One region of the Georgenia sp. G2120 genome, then DNA from elsewhere that is predicted to be linked to it. Evidence: riboswitches for the same ligand, from Rfam matches in the RefSeq annotation. Region 1 holds a riboswitch; the other holds the start of a gene.

The links. A riboswitch is a leader RNA that binds a small molecule or an ion and turns the genes downstream of it on or off. The one in region 1 is predicted to bind ZMP and ZTP.
Region 2: it holds a riboswitch for ZMP and ZTP, as region 1 does, so the genes downstream of both, purH (bifunctional phosphoribosylaminoimidazolecarboxamide formyltransferase/IMP cyclohydrolase) here and glyA (serine hydroxymethyltransferase) in region 1, are expected to answer to the same signal.

What each region holds. Positions count from the first base shown of each region.
Region 1 covers NZ_JBUZNL010000009.1:155,728-158,929, reverse strand. Annotated here, with positions in the region: gene purU (formyltetrahydrofolate deformylase) at 1-842, opposite strand, end outside; gene ACZLMO_RS11510 (GNAT family N-acetyltransferase) at 941-1,456, shown strand; ZMP/ZTP riboswitch at 1,490-1,592, shown strand; gene glyA (serine hydroxymethyltransferase) at 1,642-2,943, shown strand; gene ACZLMO_RS11500 (bifunctional 5,10-methylenetetrahydrofolate dehydrogenase/5,10-methenyltetrahydrofolate cyclohydrolase) at 2,940-3,202, shown strand, end outside.
Region 2 covers NZ_JBUZNL010000003.1:346,408-349,609, reverse strand. Annotated here, with positions in the region: gene purH (bifunctional phosphoribosylaminoimidazolecarboxamide formyltransferase/IMP cyclohydrolase) at 1-1,477, opposite strand, end outside; ZMP/ZTP riboswitch at 1,622-1,710, opposite strand; gene purN (phosphoribosylglycinamide formyltransferase) at 1,715-2,338, opposite strand; gene ACZLMO_RS05555 (hypothetical protein) at 2,379-3,014, shown strand; gene ACZLMO_RS05550 (cystathionine gamma-synthase) at 3,137-3,202, shown strand, end outside.

The sequences.
Region 1 (3,202 bases):
TGACCGTTGAGGAGCACCCGGTGCTCGGCGTGCCAGCGCACCGCCCGGGCCAGCACGCGCCGCTCGACGTCCTGCCCGCGCGCCACGAGCTCGGCGACCTCGTCGGCGTGGGTCACCCGTTCGACGTCCTGCTCGATGATCGGCCCCTCGTCGAGGTCCGCCGTCACGTAGTGCGCGCTCGCCCCGATGAGCTTGACGCCTCGCGCGTGCGCCTGGGCGTAGGGGCGCGCGCCCTTGAAGCTCGGCAGGAACGAGTGGTGGATGTTGATGGCCCGCCCGGCGAGCTTGCGGCACAGGTCGTCGGAGAGGATCTGCATGTACCGGGCGAGGACCACGAGCTCGATGCCGAGCTCGTCCACCAGCGTCATCAGCCGCGCCTCGGCCTCCGGCTTGGTCTCCTTCGTCACCGGCACGTGCAGGAACGGGACGTCGTAGAACCGCGCGAGGGGCTCGAGGTCGGGGTGGTTGGACACCACGGCCGCGACGTCGACCTGGAGGCGGTCCGAGCGCTGCCGGAACAGCAGGTCGGTGAGGCAGTGCGCCTCCTTGGAGACCAGCACGATCGTGCGCAGCGGGCGTCCGACGACGTCGAGCGTGTACGTCATGTCGAACCGCTCGGCGAGCCCCTCCACGGCGGCCCGCACGTCGTCGACGTCGTGCTCCGTGCGGACCTGGACCCGCATGAAGAACAGGCCGGTCTCGGGGTCGCCGTACTGCTGGGACTCCGTGATGTTGCCGCCGTGCTCGGAGAGCAGGCCGGAGACGGCGTGCACGATGCCGGGCCGGTCCGGGCAGGACAGGGCGAGGACGAGATGCTGCGGGTCGACGACTGTGGGGTTCACCGGCGGCACCCTAGTCGTCCGCGTCGGGCCGCCGCCGAGGTGACCACTCCGCGCGCCGAGGTCCGACGCGGGGGCGTCGGGGATGGAAGACTACCGACATGGACGTAACCATCGACGTGGTCGACGACGAGCACGCTGGCGAGCTGATGACGGTCCGTCGTGCCGCGTTCGTCACGGAGGCCCAGATCTACCAGGACCCGCACCTGCCGGCCCTCACGCAGTCGCTCACCGAGCTGCGCGCCGACCTGGCGCGCGCCGACGTCGTGACGATCGGCGGCTGGCTCGGCCACCGGCTCGTCGGCTCCGTCCGGGTCGAGCTCGGCGGGGACCGGGCGACCCTCAGCCGCCTCGCCGTCGTCCCCGACCTCCAGAACCAGGGCATCGGCACCGAGCTGCTCATGTCGGTCCTCGAGTACCTGCCCGAGGAGACCGCGGAGGTCTGGATCTCCACCGGCCAGGACTCGGTGCAGAACCTCGCGATGTACCAGAAGAACGGTTTCGAGCACCAGTTCGACCAGCACACCGGCGACCTCACGTACGCCTACCTGCGCCGCATCCTCGGCGAGGGGGACCCGGTCGGGGCGAGCGCCGACGCCGCGCGCAGCGCCGAGTAGCCGGACGGCGGAGGCTCCCGCGGGCCGGTAGGCTGACCACGTCGTGACTGGCGAGAGGTGGATCGACCACCGGGGAGCGACGCGACCGTGGTCCGCCACGGGGAGAAGTCTTCGGCCGTCCGCCTGGGTCGAGGTCACCACAGTCGTGAGAGCTCACGCCGTGGCGTGACCGACCGAGGAGAGAGATGACCACCGAGACCAGCCCCACCGCCCGTTCGCTCGACGCCCCGCTCGCGGAGGTGGACCCGGAGATCGCCGCGGTCCTCGAGGGCGAGCTCACCCGCCAGCGCGAGACCCTCGAGATGATCGCGTCGGAGAACTTCGTCCCGCGCGCCGTCCTCCAGGCCGCCGGCTCCGTCCTGACGAACAAGTACGCCGAGGGCTACCCGGGGCGCCGCTACTACGGCGGCTGCGAGCAGGTCGACATCGCGGAGAACCTCGCGATCGACCGCGCGAAGTCGCTCTTCGGCGCCGGTTGGGCCAACGTCCAGCCGCACTCCGGGGCCCAGGCCAACGCGGCCGTCCTCCACGCGCTGCTCACCCCGGGCGACCCGCTGCTGGGCCTCGACCTCGCCCACGGCGGTCACCTCACGCACGGGATGCGGATCAACTTCTCCGGCAAGCTCTACGACGTCTCCGCGTACGGCGTGGACGAGCAGACCCACCGGATCGAGATGGACGCCGTCCGCGAGACCGCCCTCGCCACCCGGCCCAAGGTCATCGTGGCCGGCTGGTCCGCCTACCCCCGCCAGCTCGACTTCGCCGCCTTCCGCGAGATCGCGGACGAGGTCGGCGCCTACCTGTGGACCGACATGGCGCACTTCGCGGGGCTCGTCGCCGCGGGCCTCCACCCGAACCCGGTCCCGCACTCCGACGTGGTGTCCACGACGATCCACAAGACGATCGGCGGTCCCCGCTCCGGCATGATCCTCGCGAAGGACCCCGAGCCGCTCGGCAAGAAGCTCAACTCGGCCGTGTTCCCCGGCCAGCAGGGCGGACCGCTCATGCACGTCGTCGCGGCCAAGGCCGTGGCCCTCAAGCTCGCCCACGGCGACGAGTTCAAGGACCGCCAGCGCCGCACGGTCCAGGGCGCGCAGATCCTCGCCGAGCGCCTCCTCGCGGAGGACGTCGCCTCGACCGGCGTCTCGCTCGTCACCGGAGGCACGGACGTCCACCTCGTGCTCGTCGACCTGCGCAACCACGCGCTCGACGGCCAGCAGGCCGAGGACCTCCTGCACGCGGCCGGCATCACGGTCAACCGCAACTCCGTCCCGTTCGACCCGCGTCCCCCGCGCGTGACGTCCGGCCTGCGAATCGGCACCCCCGCGCTCGCCACCCGCGGGTTCGGGGAGACCGAGTTCCGGGAGGTCGCCGACATCATCGCCATCGCCCTGCGGGACGGTCAGAGCGCCGACGTCGAGGCCCTGCACGCCCGCGTCGACGCCCTCACCGCCCAGTTCCCGCTCTACGAGGGCCTCGCCCAGTGACCGCCCGGCTGCTCCCCGGCGGCCCGGTCGCCGAGTCGGTCCTCGCGGACGTCCGCGAGCGCGCCGCCCGCCTCGTCGAGGGCGGCACGACGCCGGGCCTGGGCACGATCCTCGTCGGCTCCGACTCCGCCTCGGCCGGGTACATCCGGATGAAGCAGGCGAAGGCCGCCGAGCTCGGCTTCACCTCGCCCCACATCCACCTGCCCGACGACGCCACCCAGGCCGACGTGCTCGCCGCCGTGTCCGAGATGAACGACGC
Region 2 (3,202 bases), on a different contig from region 1:
CCTCGACCCCGAGCGTGTTCGCCCGCTCGACCGCGAGACGGCACGAGTCGACGCGGTTGACCTGCCCCATGCCCACGCCGACCGTCGCGCCGGCGTCGGCGAGCAGCACGGCGTTCGATCGCACGGCCCGCACGGAGCGCCACGCGAACTCGAGGTCGGCAAGGGTCGCCTCGTCGGCGGGCTCCCCGGACACGTGGGTCCACCCCTCGATCGAGTCGCCGGGCGCGTCCACGGCGTCGCGGGCCTGGACGAGCGCCCCGCCGGTGATCGGCCGGATCTCGGTGCCGCCGCGCGGTTCGGGCGTCACGGTGAGCACGCGCAGGTTCTTGCGCCGGGCGAGCAGCTCGCGCGCCGCCTCCTCGACCTCGGTCGCCACGAGCACCTCGGTGAACACGCCCGCCATCGCCTCGGCCATCGCCGCGGTCACGGGCCGGTTCGCCGCGATGACGCCGCCGTAGGCGGAAACCGGGTCACAGGCGTGCGCGGCACGGTAGGCGGCCTCGACGCTCTCGCCGACCGCGATCCCGCACGGGTTGGCGTGCTTGATGATCGCCACGGCGGGCCGCTCGTGGTCGAGCGCGGCGCGCAGGGCGGCGTCGGCGTCGACGTAGTTGTTGTAGCTCATCGCCTTGCCCTGGAGCTGGGTGGCGCCGGCGATCCCGCCCTCGACGCCGGCGGCCGCGTAGAGCGCGGCCGCCTGGTGCGGGTTCTCGCCGTAGCGCAGGGTGGCGCGCCGCTCGAGACCGAGCCCGACGTAGGCGGGGGCCTGCGCGGCGGGGGCGTCGGCCTCGTACCCGGAGGTGGCCGTCTCGGCGTCGGCGGCCTGCTCGGCGAACCAGGTGGCCACGGCGGCGTCGTAGGCGGCGGTGTGGGCGAACGCCACGGCGGCGAGGGCGCGCCGCTCGGCGAACGTGAAGCCGCCCTCGGCGAGCGCCCGGGTCACCTCGCCGTACCGGTCCGGGTCGACCACGACCGCGACCGACGGGTGGTTCTTCGCCGCGGCCCGCACCATCGTGGGGCCCCCGATGTCGATCTGCTCCACGGCGTCGTCGTACCCGGCGCCGGAGGCGACGGTCTGCGCGAACGGGTAGAGGTTGACGACCACGAGGTCGAACGGCTCGATCCCCAGCTCGTCGAGCTGCTCGCGGTGGTCGGCGAGCCGCCGGTCCGCCAGCACGCCGGCGTGGACGTTGGGGTGGAGGGTCTTCACGCGCCCGTCGAGGCACTCGGGGAATCCCGTGACCTGCTCGACCGGGGTGACGGGGATGCCGGCCTCGGCGATGCGGGCAGCGGTCGACCCGGTCGAGACGATCTCGACGCCCGCCTCCGCCAGCGCCCCCGCGAGCTCGACCAGCCCGGTCTTGTCGTACACGGAGACCAGCGCGCGGCGCACGGCGTGGCGGTCGGCGGCGGCGCGGGTCGTGCGCTCGGGCCCGGCGCCGGGGGCGGTGTCCGCGGTCGGGGTCGCGTCGGCCACGGGACTGTCGGCTACGGGGCCGGCGGCTACGGGGCCATCGGCAGCGGGTCCGGCGGTTGCGGTGCCTGCAGCGGCGTCGGGGGTCGGCTGGGCGTTCACGGGGTCCTCCTCTTCTCGGCGGTCCCGGGCGCGGTGCGCACCCGGCCCCGGCGCCCAGGCGAGCGGCGCGGTGAGGGGTTCGTCGGCCGCTCCCCGGTGGTCACCCACCTCGTTCGCCAGTCGCGGCCGTCCCCGAGTCTACGCGGGCGGGACCGCCCCGTGCCGGGGGGTCGGCAGGCTGAGATCGCTGCGCGCGAGACGCGTGAGGACGTCGACGAGCATGGCCCGCTCCTCGACCTTGATCCGCTCGTGGAGGGTCTCCTCGGTATCGCCGTCCTCGATCCGGACGGCCCGCTGGTCGACGATCGGGCCGGTGTCCACCCCGGCGTCGACCACGTGGCACGTGCACCCGGTGACGCGCACGCCGTGGGCGAGGGCGTCGCGGACCCCGTGGGCGCCGGGGAAGGACGGCAGCAGCGCGGGGTGGGTGTTGAGGACGGGCCGCGCGCCGAGCACGGCGGGGCCGAGGATCTTCATGAAGCCTGCGCTCACGACGACGTCCGGCTCGTACGCGGCGATCTCGCCGGCGAGGTGGGCGTCCCAGGCGGCGCGGTCCGGGTGGTCACGGAGGGGGGCCACGAAGGTCGGGATCCCCGCGCGCCGAGCCCGCTCCTCGCCGAGCGTCCCGGTCCGGTCCGTCCCCACGCCGACGACGACGAACGGCGCGCCCGGTGCGGCGGCGTCGAGGACGGCCTGCAGGAGGGTCCCGGAGCCGGAGACGAGCACGAGGAGGCGGAGCGGGCGCGGGGGTGCGGAGGTCACGACGTCCAACGGTAGACGCCCGGCGGGTGACAATGACCGGGTGACGACGCCATCGAACGGACGGCAGCCCGCCCCGACGACGGACCCGGCGCCGCCGCGGAGCTCCGAGGAGGAGCGCGCGCACGAGCTCGGCCGGTGGTCGACGGCGGCCAGCGTGCTCGTCATCGGCAGCGCGCTGGGCACCCTGGTCGTCACCCGCTTCCCCGCGACGATCGGGCTGGGCGTGCTCGCGCTCCTCGGCGTGGCGGCGGCCGTGTACGCCCGCCGGTTCCGGGAGCCGAGGAGCGGTACGGACGCGCGGTCGAACCCGGCGGGCGCGCCGGCGGGCCGGACGACGGACCCCCGGGGCGGTGCCGGCGTCCCGGGAACGGGCGTGCCCGGCGTGCTGCCGCCGAGGCGGGGCGGGAGCAGCCCTCCCGGCAGGGGCACGAGCGAGGACGGCGGGTCGTCGGAGCGTCCCGCGGGTCCGACCCTCGCCCAGCGCCGCGAGCGCTCGCTCACGGTCACCGTCGTCATCGGCTCGATCATCGCCGCCCTCCACCTGGTCCCGGCGTTCGCCTGGAACATGCAGATGGAGAACCAGGAGTGCCTCGACGGCGCCGTGACGAACCAGGGCCGCGACGCCTGCGCGAACGAGCTCGACGACCAGCTGCGGGGCCTCCTCCCGACCGGTTGACCGGGGCCGACGCCCGCTCGCGTCGGCCCGCGTCGAGCCCTCCGTCAAGTCCCCGTCCCACGTCCCGGACACCGCGAGGCACGCGCACCGGTCCCCCGGCTCGCACCGTTAGCGTCGGGAGCATGACGCAGCCGAGCACACGCACCATCCACGCAGGTCAGTCCCCCGACGAGGCGACGGGGGCCGTG